Regions from separate parts of the Priestia sp. GS2 genome, predicted to be linked through region 2. Evidence: riboswitches for the same ligand, from Rfam matches in the RefSeq annotation. Region 2 holds a riboswitch; the other holds the start of a gene.
What was found. Region 2 has a riboswitch for cyclic di-GMP ahead of V2145_RS07985 (glycosyltransferase family 2 protein). Riboswitches for the same ligand answer to the same signal wherever they lie in the genome.

Region 1: another riboswitch for cyclic di-GMP. It lies ahead of sinI (DNA-binding anti-repressor SinI); the one in region 2 lies ahead of V2145_RS07985 (glycosyltransferase family 2 protein).

The regions. Positions count from the first base shown of each region.
Region 1 covers NZ_JAZGJX010000001.1:2,801,886-2,810,003, forward strand. Annotated here, with positions in the region: gene V2145_RS14285 (histidine kinase N-terminal 7TM domain-containing diguanylate cyclase) at 1-1,284, opposite strand, end outside; cyclic di-GMP riboswitch class I at 1,536-1,622, shown strand; gene sinI (DNA-binding anti-repressor SinI) at 1,649-1,780, shown strand; gene ftsZ (cell division protein FtsZ) at 2,347-3,300, shown strand; gene V2145_RS14300 (EAL domain-containing protein) at 3,350-5,830, opposite strand; gene V2145_RS14305 (ABC-2 transporter permease) at 5,972-6,580, opposite strand; gene V2145_RS14310 (ABC transporter ATP-binding protein) at 6,561-7,442, opposite strand; gene V2145_RS14315 (GntR family transcriptional regulator) at 7,442-7,819, opposite strand; gene V2145_RS14320 (immune inhibitor A domain-containing protein) at 7,943-8,118, opposite strand, start outside.
Region 2 covers NZ_JAZGJX010000001.1:1,537,628-1,545,745, reverse strand. Annotated here, with positions in the region: gene V2145_RS08005 (hypothetical protein) at 44-601, opposite strand; gene V2145_RS08000 (LysR family transcriptional regulator) at 687-1,559, opposite strand; gene V2145_RS07995 (MFS transporter) at 1,752-2,969, shown strand; gene V2145_RS07990 (hypothetical protein) at 3,184-3,678, opposite strand; cyclic di-GMP riboswitch class I at 3,863-3,947, shown strand; gene V2145_RS07985 (glycosyltransferase family 2 protein) at 3,970-5,472, shown strand; gene V2145_RS07980 (DUF523 domain-containing protein) at 5,756-6,226, opposite strand; gene V2145_RS07975 (threonine synthase) at 6,302-7,408, opposite strand; gene V2145_RS07970 (GDYXXLXY domain-containing protein) at 7,532-8,118, shown strand, end outside.

The DNA.
Region 1 (8,118 bases), 1.3 Mb from region 2:
TCCGTAGCGCCCAACGATATCAGTCGATCGTACATTTTTCTGAACAATTTCACTGATTTTTCTTAACACGGCGTCTCCCATTTCATGCCCGTACGTATCATTGACTGTTTTGAAGTAGTCAATGTCAAACATAATAACAGCTGCTAACCCTCCACGTTTCGTGAGCGATCTGAGCATTTCTTCCGCTTGTCGAACAAAAAATGTGCGATTATACACTCCTGTTAAACCATCAATACTAGCAATCTTCCGAAGTTCTTCCTGCATGTTAACTCGTTCTGTTACGTCACTGAACGTAATCATTTGGCCTAGGTATACTTGGCTCGTGTTGTATATTTCCGAAAACTGAACGTGAAAGTGCTGAATGACTCCAGTTTCGTGACGGTAATCACAATCTTTCCTTTCTTGAATTACAGTTGCTAGTGCTTTATTTTCTTTTACAATGGATAGAACATGCTCACCAACCATTCTATGATGCAGCATGGGAATCACTTGACGAGCGGCATTATTAAAGTCTACCACTATGCCCTTTTGATTTAGTACAACAACGCCTTCTTTCATCGTTTCAAATACCACATCACGAGCGATAGGCACCACGTTAAAAGAACGGAACATAAAGATAGCCACCCCGTGAAACAAGCAGGTCAATCCAATGGAAACAGGTCCCAAATCAATGCCATATGGACTAAGCTTATTTAAATAAAAATAGCTGGCGATAACAGGCGTTAGCAAGCCAAATACCATTAATAAAATTTGCATTTGAAATTGAAAAGCTGATTTTCGAAGTTCCATTAATAGTACAATGACGCTAAGCATGATGCAGACAAACAAATAAAATGAATGGAGATAATGAAACGGACCTGCTACTAAATCTGCCACTGGAAAAGGCGTATCGCTTCGAAATCCCACTTTTTTATAATACAGATGATGCCACTCATTTGTATTGTGAGTGAAAATTGTAATAATTGGAACAGTAAATAAAAGATAATAAAATGCTGGATAAATCTTTTTGCCAACGTAGTTAAAGCACATTAAAACAATGAACGCTGGAATAAATGGAAGCGGTAAATACTCTATGCTTAGCCAAAACTTCACTTCTTCAATTGAAGTACTCATCATTTCAAACATATATCCAAAAGCAAAAACTGCAGACATACAGGTTAAAATGACATAATGCTTAACACCGGGGCCCTCGCGAATTTTAAAGGCACCGTATAAACTTAAAGCTAAAATAAGAACACCTGAACTTCCAACGATTACTACATATTTTAGTAGTTCACTATGCATGACCTATGACTCCATTTTCGTTAAGGTTAGCGTCCGCTATATTATTATACCGTAGCTCATTTTCCTTAGCATATATTTTTCGTTTAAATTACCTATTTTCCATCCATAAAAATCTATAATATTACATTTTATGAGTATATTTACTCATAAATAAGATATTTTTTTCAATTTTATTGAAAACTATACCATATTTCGACACCTTTTTCGTTTTTCTCATTATATACTGTCAGTGATACTAAAAAATAGTTCTCTTCAGAAAAAGGCAAACCTTTTGAAAGAAAGCGACGCAAAGCTACAGATCTAAGGTGGAAAAGCACTATGATGGCTGAGCTCCCTGAAATGGGTAGAGGAGGATATTGAAGTAATGATAAACCAAACAACAATCAGTGTAGAAGAAAATGTACAAGAATGGATTTCACTCATGCAGTATGCAAAGGAGCTTGGTCTCACAACTGAAGAGGTAAAAGATTTTTTACTTCAGAACAAATCCACATGAATAGTCCTCGTATTGCAATATAACACCTTGCGCCTTTAGGTATAAATTATCTGAAGGTTTTTTCTTGTACACTAGTAATAGCAGTAAATAAAAGGAGTGTGAAGAAAAGCTGAATCTAGCATTATTTCTCATTATTGCGGCTCTAGTATTCTATATTCTTGCTTTAAATTCTAAGATTCGTCTGCTCGAAAATCAAATTAAATCGATACCACTCACAAAAGACCAACAAGAAGCACTTACAGCCAAAACCTCTGCTATGATCGAACAAGGAAAAACAAATGTAGAAATTATAAAAGCTATCAGGCAAGATTCAGGTTGGGGTTTGCTTCAAGCAAAACAGTATGTTGATACATTCAAAAGATGACCAAAGTCGAGTTATTTGGTCATCTTTTTTGCGTTTTGATAACGTTTTTCGTCAAATACAGACAGACAACCTTAATTAATGGTACAATGGCGATAAAACAGTGAATTTAACATCATTATGTCAACGGAAATAAAGATGATGATTATTTAAACAATCACTTACCTTTTTTGAACAATCGAATGAAAGAAAGTAGGCTGAACATATGATTGATTTTGATACAGGATCTCCACTAGTGAAAATTAAAGTAGTTGGTGTAGGAGGCGGTGGAAATAATACCGTTAACCGCATGATTGAACACGGTGTACAAGGCGTTGAGTTTATGGCTGTAAACACAGACGCTCAGGCTCTTAATCTATCAAAAGCAGAAAAGCGCATGCAAATTGGCGCTGCCCTAACGCGCGGACTCGGTGCTGGTGCAAATCCTGAAGTTGGACGCGCTGCTGCGGAAGAGAGCAAAGAAGAAATCCAAGATGCTCTTCAAGGTGCCGACATGGTGTTTGTAACAGCAGGCATGGGCGGCGGAACAGGAACAGGTGCAGCACCTGTTGTTGCGGAAATGGCTCGTGAGCTCGGTGCGCTAACAATCGGTGTCGTAACAAAACCGTTCCGTTTTGAAGGAACAAAACGGACGCGTCAAGCAACAGGCGGCGTTGACGAAATGATGAACGCGGTTGATACGCTGATCGTCATTCCAAACGATCGCTTATTAGAAATTGGTGATAAGCGTACGACAATGCTTGATGCCTTCCGCGAAGCTGATAACGTACTTCGTCAAGGTATTCAAGGCATTTCGGACTTAATTTCTATCCCAGGCTTTATTAACCTTGATTTCGCTGACGTAAAGACCATTATGTCTGACCAAGGTTATGCGCTGATGGGAATTGGGATTGCAAGCGGTCCTGATCGTGCTGCTGAAGCGGCAAAGAAAGCAATTTCTAGTCCACTGTTAGACCGTTCAATTGACGGAGCACAAGGAATTCTCATGAATATTACAAGCGGCTCTAACCTCAGCTTATTTGAAGTTCAGGAAGCTGCTGATATCGTGACGTCTGCTTCTGATCAAGAATTAAACATGATCTTCGGTTCCGTTATCAACGAAGACCTTCAAGATAAAGTAATGGTAACCGTTATCGCAACTGGTTTTTCAGAAAGCTAATTAAAAACACTTGGATGATACGTCCAAGTGTTTTTTCATCTTATCTATGCTATACGTTTGGCGTTAAATACTTCATTTTCAAGTAGTCAGCCGCTTTGTCTTCGCACACAGGTTTGCTAAAGATATAGCCTTGAATAAAAGAACATCCCCGATTCTTTAAGAACGAAAGCTGCGCATGCGTTTCCACACCTTCAGCTACAACTTTCATGTTCAGCCCTTGTGCGAGGTAGAGCAGACTTTTTGTAATCATTTGATGTTTCTCATTTTCAACAACAGATTGGATAAATGTCTTATCTATTTTTAGTACGTCGAACTCCAGCTTCTGCAAGTGAGATAGCGAGCTAAACCCTGTTCCAAAATCATCTAAAGCAAACGTTACGCCCTGCTTTCTTAAGGTTGTCATCATTTCTTTCACCTGATCTTCATGATGAATGATAGAGTTTTCCGTAATTTCTAGTTCGATAAGCGAGGGATCGATGTCATAGCGTTTTAAGAGCTCTGTGATAAATTCAATAAAGTGCGGTTTCAAAAGGCGCTTCGACGATACGTTAACCGACACTGGCACAACCGTCAGCCCCAACTGCTTCCATTCTTTCAGCTGTTGACATACTTTCTCTAGTACCCAATCACCAATCTTGACAATAAGGTCAGACTCCTCAGCGACTGGAATAAACTCTCCAGGTGATACAAATCCCCGCTCTGGGTGTTTCCAGCGAATCAGTGCCTCAAAACTATCAATCTCTCTCGTTTGCGCGTTAATCTTTGGCTGATATTGAAGAAACAGCTCATTGCGTTCAAACGAACTGCGCAGCTCTTTTTCTAAATGAAAGCTTGTATACATTTGACTATCCATACAAGGTGAATAGAGCTGCCATTCATTTTTCCCTAGCTCTTTTGCTCGATGCAAGGCAAGGCTGGCATTTTTCAAAAGAGTTTTCGCATCTTCTCCATCACGTGGATAAATTGCAATCCCCATACTTGTTGTCGTATGCAAGTCAAGTTCATCCATTTTAACTTCCTTTTCTACCTGTTCAAAAAGCTGTTTGGCAATTGGCATACAATCTTCCAAGCAGTTTGCTGATTCAAAAAACAGTGCAAATTCATCTCCACCGATTCGCGCAAGAGACCCTTTCCCCTGTGTTTTTTGTTGAAGCCGAAGCGCTATCTTTTGCAGCATGCGGTCACCTATATCATGACCTAGGTTATCGTTTAAATGCTTGAAGCGATCAAGATCAAGATAAAAAACAGCAATAGAAGCCTCGTTGTTTTTAGCATGCGTAATTACTTCAGTTAATGTTTGTTCAAACTTACGGCGATTCGGTAAATTGGTTAAGTAATCATAGTGTGCTAGATATTCAATTTCGTCTATATAATGCTTTTTCTCCGTAACATCTTCTATAATTCCATCTAATCGAATGACGTTTCCCTTTTCATCGACATCAGGAACTATCTGATCTTTTAACCATTTAACATTTCCTTTTTTCGTAATAATACGGTAGTAATGACAGATAGGGTCACCCTTCATCAACTTTAATTGTGCTAACTCTACTTTTTCTAAATCATCAGGATGTACACGCTCTTTCCAAAACGATCGATTTTCAATAATCTTTTCTATTGACTCCTCATAGATATCGGCAATGCCATCAGAGCAAAACGTCACTTTGCTTTCACGCACATCTGCTGACCATATCCCAACTTCTAAATTAGCTTGCCTCACAGAAAACCTCTGTTTAACCTGCTTAAACTGTTTTTTTATATGATGTATTTCAGTTACATCATATACAACACCAAGAAGCTGCACAACTTGATTTTGCTCATTCATGACGGGGTCTGCTTTTTCAAATACGATACGTAAATCACCATTTGGTTGTATTAAACGATATTTAATACTATAGCTATCACCCCTGTTAATAGCTTGTTTGACAGTTTGATTCATATATTCTTGATCATCCGGATGAACAAACTCCAGCACTTTATCATATGAAGGAAGAAAACCGCTATGTTCTTTAACTCCAAAAATTGAATGCATTTGTCTCGACCAGCAGAATCGATTTTCTAGCACATCATAATACCAGCTTCCGATATTCGCTAGCTTTTGTTCCATATCCAGCTGGTTTTGAAGCGTTAATAAATGCCACTGCTCTTCCGCCTGTTTTTTACAGATTGCATACACCGCTTGTAATTGTTCATGGATAAAGACTGGAATATAACTCACCATCATCCTCATATTCTTGCCACACTTTGTTTTTAACATTGCTGTAAATTGGACAACTTCACCGTTCAGTGCATATGCAAAATACTTTTCATGATCTAATCCGTACTTTGCAAGTTGAAAAAAAGAGATTCGTCCTTGCACTTCAGTACATACAAAAGCTGAAGCTTGTTCGTTATAAAAAAGTAAATCCCCTTTTTTATCCAACAAAAAAATAGCATATGAGCTAGCTTCTATGAGTGCTGTATTAAAAGTATGAACGTTCATCGCGCCTTGTCTACTAGAGGATACGATGTGATTTAAAAATGAATCATGCATCTAGTTCTCTTTTCTCCTCGCTCTATCAGTCTTATTTTTAATTGTAAAGGTTCAGTTTCATTTTGCAAGACTATCCTTACAAAACTGTTATTATTTTCTTAAGAATAGTATGTTCATTGAGAGCTAGAGAAAAGGAACCACTTAACATGTTTTTTGTTTATAGATAAAAATCGATGTAAGCCACGATAAGAGGTAGAGAAGTAACGCAGGTAAAAGAACAAACAGATAAAGGTCTGAAACATTAAAAGACATGATTGTGCGTGCAACGTTAATTACTTGTTCCTGTAGATTATGAACAAAGGTATTAGCAATAATCATATAGATAACAAACAGCCCAATAAAAGCTATTCCTAAATATTTGCTGTGAAAGATATACGAAACTGGAAAGGCAATGGAAACAAAGATCAAAACGACGCTGATACTAAACACTAATTGCCCCCACTGCATCCCTTCACCATGAATAATCCGGTTTGAAATAGCAATGACCAAAAGCGTAATAACTGCAAACAGGAACGCACCAAGGTATTTAGCTGATACAATCTCTTTACGTGTGTACGGAAGTGAGTTTAGCAAAAGCCGCACAGCGGATTTCTCATCCTCTGAAAAAGCATTCATGATGAGTGCAATGCTAAAGATAATACCTACCCAAGTAGTCGACGTATCAATTAGTAAATAGATAAATAAGATCGGTAGTAAAATAATAAATACATTTCTTTGTAATAAAAAGTCTTTACGAATAAGCTGTAGCATGTTCACGCTCCCCCTTTTTTGTATAGAACATAATGTCCTCAAGCGTCGGCTTTTCAATGAGCACTTCTGCACCGAAGATATCGTGTACGCGGTCCTTTTTGTTAGTGAGCGCTTCAAACCCATGATTAGACGTTTGAATGGCTAGAAATTCTTTTTTCGTGTCACGATCTAATAAATCAACTGCCCCTTTTACGAGGGCGTATTCTTCAAAGATTTGATGGTGCTCTTTTGTAAACATATGCTGTCCGTTATGGATAAAGGTAATATAGTCTGCGATTTTATCTAAATCTGTGGTGATATGCGTGGAGAAGAAGATTGTTTTCTCATGATTGAGCATGAGCTCTTGTAGAATCTCTAACAGCTCTCTTCGAAAAATGGGATCTAAGCCAGATGTTGGCTCATCCATCACAATTAAATCTGCATGATGAGACAATGCCATCGTTAAAGAAGCCTTCATCAGCATCCCTTTTGAAAATGTTTTGATTTTTTTACGTAAAGGCAATTCAAAGCGTTCCGCGTACTGTGTAAACAACGTATCATCCCAGTTTCTGTACATGGGCTTAATAATACGATGAAGTTCACGTAACGTAATGTTTTCGTAGTACATATTTTCATCGCATACAAATCCAATCCGTTGTTTGATCTCTTTCTCATGCTTGATGTAGTTCAAGCCAAATACAGAAATGCTCCCTCTATCAGGCTGTAATAGATTCATAATCATTTTAATAATCGTCGACTTTCCTACTCCGTTTCCACCAATTAATCCTGTCACAAAACCTTTGTTTACTGACAGAGATAAATCCTTTAGCTGAAATCCGTTAAAGGACTTGGTTACATTATTCAATTCAATCACGCTATTCATTACCTTTCCTCCTCATATAAAATAATTAAAAGCTCTTGAAGTTCCTGCAGCTCAATTCCAATCCCCTTGCTGTTTTGAATGGCAGCTGCTAATTGTTCTTCGATAACTCTTCGCTTTCGCTCCCGAATCATCTCATGATTTTGTTCCGAAACAAATGAGCCTTTTCCCACAATTGAAAAGATAAACCCACCCTTTTCAAGTTCTTCATAAGCACGCTTGGTTGTAATGACGCTAACACCTAAATCCTTAGCAAGCTGACGCATCGATGGTAACGAGGTTCCCGGTTTTAATTCATCCGCTAAGATTTGCTTTTGAATCTGATGGTAAATTTGTTCATATATAGGCTCTTTTGACTGATTTGAAATTACAATATGCATATTCATACCTCTTTTAAATAATGTATATATACTTTATATACATTATATACACATTGTGTTCCTCATTTCAATATTTTCCATAGAAAAAAGCGGTAAGTTTTTCACTTACCGCTTCTGAATCTCTTATTTATGAATCCAAACCGCGCCAGCTGAATTATCTTTCGCTTCGCCAATTACATCGATTTTCAAACCGTGTTTTGGAAGGATGCGGCCTGCATCTTTAATACGATCATCGATATAAGAACGACGGTCGTTAAAGCTTGTTACGCCTTTTGCTTCTTTAGAAGAGATTGTTCCAT
Region 2 (8,118 bases):
CAGACAAAAATAGCTATACGATAATCCGCATAGCATCTCGACATTAATATTCATAAGCTTTTAACTCTTCTTCAAATACCATTTGCATCGCGGTAAAATCATCTGGATGGGCCTTCATCGCATCATGCAGGTGGTTTAGCTCAAACTGTGAAGTAATTTCGTATTCTTTTAAATACTCATAGCTTTCAAGCTGTTCTTTAACCGCGTGCTCCTGCATCGTTTTGTTCTTAGGGTATTTCTCTTGGGCAGCTTGATAAACCGCTTGCTCGACTTCTTTTTCATCTAGCGAAACAATCGGATTCGTAAGCGTAGCTGAAAAAGCAGTTGGCGTATTCTGACTAGTTTCTGTTTGACCTACGAGCTTATCCTCAAGTTCAGACAGCTTCATTTTTACATGTTCAAGCTGTTTTACAGCCTGATTTTTTTCTGCGAGGACTTCTTTCTTTTCTTCTGTCAGCTCAGTAACCTCTTCTTCTAGCAGTGAAATTTTTTGATAACTCGTAATAATAAGTGCAGAACAAAATAAAAAGACAATCGTTAGCGCAAGCATCAGCGCAAGAAACCACCATTTTTTATAAAGAGGTATTGGAACTGTTGACATGTAAAATCCCTCCTTTATAGCTTGGCACACTCTTTTAATACCCATGTATATGCGTAAAGAAGGGATTTTATTTATTGATAGACGGCTAAAACGTTTTTAATATAAACTCTTTGAAGTTCTGCACGGCTGGTGAAATATATCTTCCTTCAACCCAAGCTAGACCGATAAGACGTTCACATTTTGGATAGCGAATAGGAATTTTCACGATATGACTTTGATCTACTCCTTTTAAATCTGGCAAAATTGATACGCCAAGACCCGCAGCAACAAGACCCGCAACCGTGTCAGCTTCTTCTCCTTCAAAAGTTACATGAGGATTCACGCCCACTTCATGTAGACACTGTTCAACTGTGACGCGTAGACTAAATCCTTTTTTCAAATGAATAAACGGCTCTTCTACTAGCTCTTCAATCGTAATAGCTTCTTTTTTAGCAAAAGCATGGTTCGTCGGCACAATCGCAAATAACTCTTCTCTCCAAAGCTCTTTCCACACTACGGGTTCTTTAATACCCATGGGAGAGATTAAGCAAATGTCTAACTCTCCTTTCTCCAGCTGTTCTAGTAGAATGTGCGTTGGGCTCTGTCGAAGTGAAAAGTTGACTTTGGGATACTTCCTTCGGAACTCCACAAGCAAATCGGGTATAAGGTTGATACTCAGCGTATGTAGAAAACCTAGAGAAACCTGTCCTTGTTCAGGGTCAAGTAAATGCTGAATTTCTTGCTTTCCTTTCTCAAATTCGTTCATCATATTTGTAACGCTTTTTAATAGAATTTCACCGTACTGATTTAAGCGAATAGATCGCCCTTGTCGTTCAAAGAGCGAAACACCGATTTCTTCTTCAAACCGAGCTAGCGACCTGCTTAAAGCAGGTTGTGTAATCGAAAGCTCCTTCGCTGCTTTTGTCATATGCTGTAAGCGTGCTAAAGTCTGGAAATATTCAAACTGCTGCCATTCCAACTCGTTTGCCACCTCTCCCATTCATTACATAAATGCATCAAAATTATGATAACTATGCATTATACATTATATATCAGAAGTGATAGGATATACAGGAGAGAAATTCTCCTATAGCTATAGAAACGAAATTAATAATCAAAAGGATGGATAAAATATGTGTGGAGAATATGATCATGAACAAGTGATGACAGTATGAGCTATATTAAGCAGGGAACAAAAACGTTTCGCAAAATGAGCTTTGCATTTTTTGCAGCTGGCTTCAATACTTTTGCCATTCTTTATTGCGCTCAGCCCTTAATGGTAACGTTTACAAACGAATTTGATATTTCACCGACTATCGCAAGCTTGTCGCTATCCATCACAACTATTACCCTCGCCATCAGTATGCTTGTCTTTGGTTCTCTTTCTGAAGTATGGGGCCGAAAATCTGTGATGGTTTATTCAATGTTTGCTGCTTCTGCACTTTGCATTTTAACAGCTTTTAGTCCTAATTTTTATGTGTTACTAGTATTTCGTGCACTCGTTGGAATTGCTTTAGCAGGCTTACCGGCCGTTGCAATGGCTTATCTTGGCGAAGAGATTGAAAGAAAAAGCTTAGGTGCAGCCATGGGCTTATACATTAGCGGAAACGCCATTGGAGCCGTAGCGGGGCGTGTCATTTCAGGAGTTGTCAACGACGCAGCAGGCTGGCATTTCTCCATTGGATTAATTGGCATTATTAGCTTAATTGCTACGGTTCTTTTTTGGCGCAGCCTCCCTCATTCTACACACTTTACACCGCGTAGCCTCAATGTCATCAGCTTAGGAAAGTCACTAATTGATCACTTAAAAGACCCTGGCTTACTCTTTTTATTTTGCATTGGCTTTTTACTATTAGGAAGCAATGTTGCTTTGTTCAATTACATTGGCTACGTGCTAACCGCTAAGCCTTACGGACTCAGCGAATCCGTTATCAGCTGGATTTTTATTATCATGATGATTGGAACATTCAGTTCAATTTGGAACGGAAAGCTCATTGATCACCACGGTAAACAGCCAATTCTGCTGATTAATCTACTCGTTGCGTTTGCAGGTGTCTGCCTTACTTTAGAGAGCCACTTACTATTAAAAATTATCGGTATCGGCCTCTTTACTTTTGGCTTTTTCGGCGCTCATTCCATCGCTAGCAGCTGGGTAGGACAGCGAGCCCTGCGCAACAAAGCACAAGCCTCATCTCTATATTTATTTTTATACTATACGGGGTCAAGCGTTGGCGGGACCTTAGGCGGAATATTCTGGTCCCACTACGGCTGGCACGGCGTCATCGGAATGATTGGCGGATTTATACTAACTGCCGGAATATTAACCGCTTGCTTATCAAAAGTAAACGTCAAATCGTCTGTTCTTGTAAAAGCAAATGAAAGCTATTAGAGAAGGTGCTATAAACAGTAAAAAGCTCTGTCATAGTGATTCACAGAGCTTTTTCCGTTTGCTATGGTTTCATATAAGAAAATTAAATTTCTTTGAGAAAGCTTAGTGCTTTGTAAAGTGACTACCTTCTTTTCCGCTTCACACCTCAGATAATAAAAGTATCGAACGATTTCATAATCACTTTTTATACAATAAAGTAGCAGATTTTTCCTCTTTACTCAAACCATTTATCACCGTCGGAAATCCACTTGTTTTGATGCAAGTCCAAGCAAAGGTCGTGGTCGTGGAAGCTAAAGTAACTTGGAAGCTTAATAGAAGAACCACCCGCTTCTAACCAACAGCTATAAAACCAGCTTGCAATAGCCTTATGTTCTGCTTCTTCAACCTCTTCGTTCTCCTCATAAAACTCCCAAAATGCGTCTTCTTCCTCTTCCAATAGATAATTGTAGTTTACTTCTTCACTAATCGTAAAGCTTCCAGCAAACTCATCGCTTCTGCACTCTTCTCCAAACACTTCATTTGCATCACGGTCCATCGAAAACATCGTAATGGACAAATCCAATACCTGTGGAAAAGCAGTAAAGTCGAGCAGATCGATTTCTGAATGGAAGGTAAATTGAGTCACCTTCCTTAGCTCATTCACAACTGACTGTGAATACTTTTCAAGCTCACGCTGGATGTGAGAAGCGTGCTGTTCACTTGTATACATAGAGAAACACCTACTTTTTTATTATATTGAATATTCTACCATATAATTTCGGGAAATATAGCATGATTTGTCGAATTAATATAAGGTATATTTACCTATTTTTATGATAGAATCTAGAAAAAGTATTCTTTATATAGGTATTTAATCTTCATTTTTGTTCTTGAAAGAAAACAAACTTTTATTTTTCAGCCAAAGGCAAACTAATCGAAAGGTTAGGACGCAAAACCTCAGATCTAACGCTTAATAGCTATGATGGCTGGGTTTCCTGATACCGTTGGAGGGGTATTAACGATGAACAGCGAAAGCATGCGTACAGGAAGTATTGGCGCTTCGTACATGAAGCCTCGAATTGTAGCTTTTATTCCAGCTCACAATGAAGAAAAGTCAATCCGAGATTGTTTGGAAGGATTAGGAGATCAACTTTTACCTAATCGAGTAGACTTGGATGTATTTGTAATTGCTGATAACTGCACCGACCGCACAAAAGAACGTGCAGAACAAGCTGCTAAAGACTTTAATTTAAACGTTAAAGTTCTTATTACGGAAAATAATAAACAACGCAAAGTTGGTGCACTGAACACAGCTTGGAAACGTATTTACGGTGATACGCTTGACTTGTATTCTAAAACTCTCACAACTTATCAACAGCTGTATAAAGAATCCATTAAAGCGATATTAGGGATGGATGCAGACAGTCGTCTGGCTCCGCAAGCCCTTATTAACCTTTGGGAAGATTTGATGACATCTCGAAATATTGGTGGTGTAATGGCAAAATATACAATGCGCATGCCCAAAAAGAAAAGCCAGCTGTCTAAAGACGATGTTCAATATGAGCAAAAGTTAGCAAGTGGTGAATACGGTGGCCCACTTACTCGTTGGTGGACCCATCAACAAAAGCAGGACATGGCTAGCTGGCTTTTAGATTTGCAATATCATGGTGGAAGTACGTACGTATTGGGAGGACAAGCAACATTATTTCGACCTGAAGCTTTACAAACAGTTGTTGAACAAAATAACCTCGATGGTCCTTGGCAAAATGATAGTGATGTTGAAGATATGCTGTTAACTTGGCAGCTTCAAAAAGCAAATTGGAAAACGTTAATTAGCCCTTCTGCCAGATGCTTTGTTGACTCCATGCGCTCCTACCATACGTTTCGTGAACAGCGAAACAAATGGAAGTCAGGAACCGTTGATCTGCTTACTAATTCTAACTTAGGTGTTAAAACACGACATAAAGGTAAGCTATGGCGCTCACAGCTAAAAACGCTTAGTGATTTGCTCATTCGCCTTTTATTTGTACTTTTGCTGGCGGTAGCGCTGGCAACAGACCAATTTTATTGGACTTGGATATGGGCTATTCCTATTGGTCTAGCTTCTATTTTAAATGTTATTTTAGCTCTGAAAACCCCAATGCATCGACCCATTGACGTTATTTTATCTGGCTTATTAATCAGCCCTGAAATTTATCTTTGGGTCAATCTCGTTACCTTTAATCAAGTATGGATAGAACGCCTTGCAGCAACTAAAAAAGACGGCTGGGCAAACCAGTATGCTGCTGAAAACGGGAAAACGAAAAGTAAGTTAACACAAGGCTTACTAAGTTTATGCCTATTTATAGCATTTGTTGTAATGTTATGTATCTATTTTAGAGATTTTCTTACATCAACACCTGTACAACAATCAATCTATCCATATTTAATGAATGGATGGATTTTATTAACCTACCTAACTATTTATCAATCCCTTTATATGATTTATCAAATTTGGACGCTTAGAAAGCGAATTGAAGCATAAGTACTCGTGAAACATCATTATGGTAAAAAGCCCAGTTTATTGTTACTGGGCTTTTTTGTAATTTACATATCATTCTACTCTTGGCAAGCTACGGACCAATTGAATGCCAAAAATGTTTTCTCTGCTAGCGGCTCTTTATCATCTTGGATACACATATTTTTTGCATGTATAAATGATTGAAAATTTAAAGTAACTGCTATTACGAAAACTCCAAAAATCATGATGGCTACTGTATAGAATTTTTTACTTTTGCGCACATGGACTCCTCACTTTTCATGCATATTTAACTTGAACTGGTGCCAAGTAGTACTTTATACTCCTCTTCTGAAAACACTTCAATGGAATGTCTTCTTAACAAAGCTGTTGTCACTCCCATTCCTACAACTTGTGTACCTTGAAACACGCCGTTGTAGATCATCGAACTTCCACATGAAGGGCTGCTTTCTTTTAACACCACGACAGTTGCGTTTAGCTCTTTTGCTATTTTAAGTGTTTGGTAAGCTCCTTTTATGTATAAACTCGTCACGTCCCTACCCGACTTTTCAATTACGCTCGCCGTTCCGTCTAACACATCTTCACCGCTTCCTCCAACAATTTCAGCTGGTTCGCGCGGCGTGGTAAAACCTCCTAAAAGCTCTGGACAGACAGGAACGGCTTTTTTCGCGTGAATCAACGATTGTATGACTGACTGTTCACAAGACGTACCGTTATACCGCACCGGCATTCCTGCTAGGCATGAGCTGACTAAAATCATCTGTCTTCCTCCAATTCTTTCAATCTCGTTCTAGAGTTTGTTCTTTTTTCTATTCAGCTTAAAACCTTTTATTCCTTACGTCACTTTAATCCCCGCTCCGCAAAGCGGAATCACGACTTTCTCTGCTGATTCACAATCATATCGCAAATACCCAGCATAATTCGCAGCTGTCGTTGGCTCAACGTAAAATCCTTTTTCAGCAAGCAACGTTCTTGCTTTTTGAATATCTTTTTCACTTACACTAATAACGTCCCCACCTGTATCTCGAATAGCTGATAAAATTTGCTTAGAGCGAGCAGGAGCAGCAATAGCGATTCCTTCTGCTAAAGTAGGCTGTCCTGAGATTGGAGTGGCTGCTTTTTCTCCTCTGTTAAATGCTTGGTGAATTGGAGAACAGTTTTTGGCTTGTACAGCGACAATTTTAGGTACTTTTTCTATTAATCCGTTGTCTTTTAGCTCATTAAACCCATAGTATGCACCTAGAAGCAGCGTTCCGTTTCCAACCGGCACAATGAGTGTGTCTGGCGCTCCGTTTAGCTGCTCCCAAATTTCGTACGCATATGTTTTAGTACCTTCATAGAAATAGGGATTATACACATGACTTGCGTAGAATTTCCCTTCATCGTGAACTGCCTTCTGAGCAGCTGCAGCAACATCTTCTCTCGTTCCGCTTACTTCTCGTATACGCGCTCCGTGAGCTTTTATTTGCGCCACCTTTTTTGGAGACGTACTACTTGAAAGAAAAATATCACAGGCAATGCCGGCTCTTTGGGCGTAGGCTGCAATGGCTGTTCCAGCATTTCCGCTGCTATCAGCAATGACACTTTCTACCTTTAGCTCTTTTGCTTTTGCAATCAATACCGCTGCTCCGCGATCTTTAAAAGAGAGTGTAGGCATCATGTAGTCAACTTTCACATACGTATTGGGTGCGTTTGGTTCCAAGCAAATAAGCGGCGTATTCCCTTCTCCCATCGTTACTTGCTTCCAGGTGTCTGCTGCTTTTGAAAAAGGTAGTGCATCAACATAGCGCCACATCGTTGGCAACTGATGATGAACGCTTGTATGTTGAAAGACTACCTTTTCTTTTAGCAAATCCAACACTCCCCCACACTTGCACTTCCATGGCATGTCCTTTACGGGGTACGTCTGATGACAATCACTGCATATGTAAGCTTCATTCATGAAAATCTCTCCTTTCATTTAACTACCTATATTATACAATAGCAGAAAAATTTCTCGCTTGTTGTCAAATTTTTCTTACCGCGCTAGTATATAGTAATATAGGCGAAAAAAAGGGGAGATTTTATGAGACAAAACCTTGTAAAGCTTGGTTATTTACTAGGTATTTCGTTACTATTGGCAGGAATACTGTATTTCTTTGCATCAAACTGGCAAGGGTTTGACCGCTATACAAAAATCGCCTTGAGCATAGCCATGATGCTGCTATTTTATGGAAGTGGCTTCATTGGTAGAATGCTGTTACCTCATCAAGCGTTTCTTAGTCATTGGCTACTTGTTGCTGGTTCTATTTCATTCGGTTTAAGTACTGCGCTCGTCGGCCAAATCTATAACACGCATGCGGACGCTTATTGGTTATTTTTCATTTGGTTTTTACCGACTGTCCTATTTAGTTTACTTACAAAATATCAGCCATTTTATGTTCTTTCGTTTCTTTTACTTCAGCTCACCATGTACTTTTATATTTCACCTACTGCCGTTTTCCAGCGAACAGAAAATGAAGAAATTTTTCTTTACCTTACAATGGCATTTGTGAACGCACTTATCTTTCTATTCGTAAAAAAGCAACATGTAAAGTCAACTATTGTAATGTACGCTGCTTTTACTATCATTCACTTTATCTTTTTAAGCATTTCACAGCCAAATTATACTGT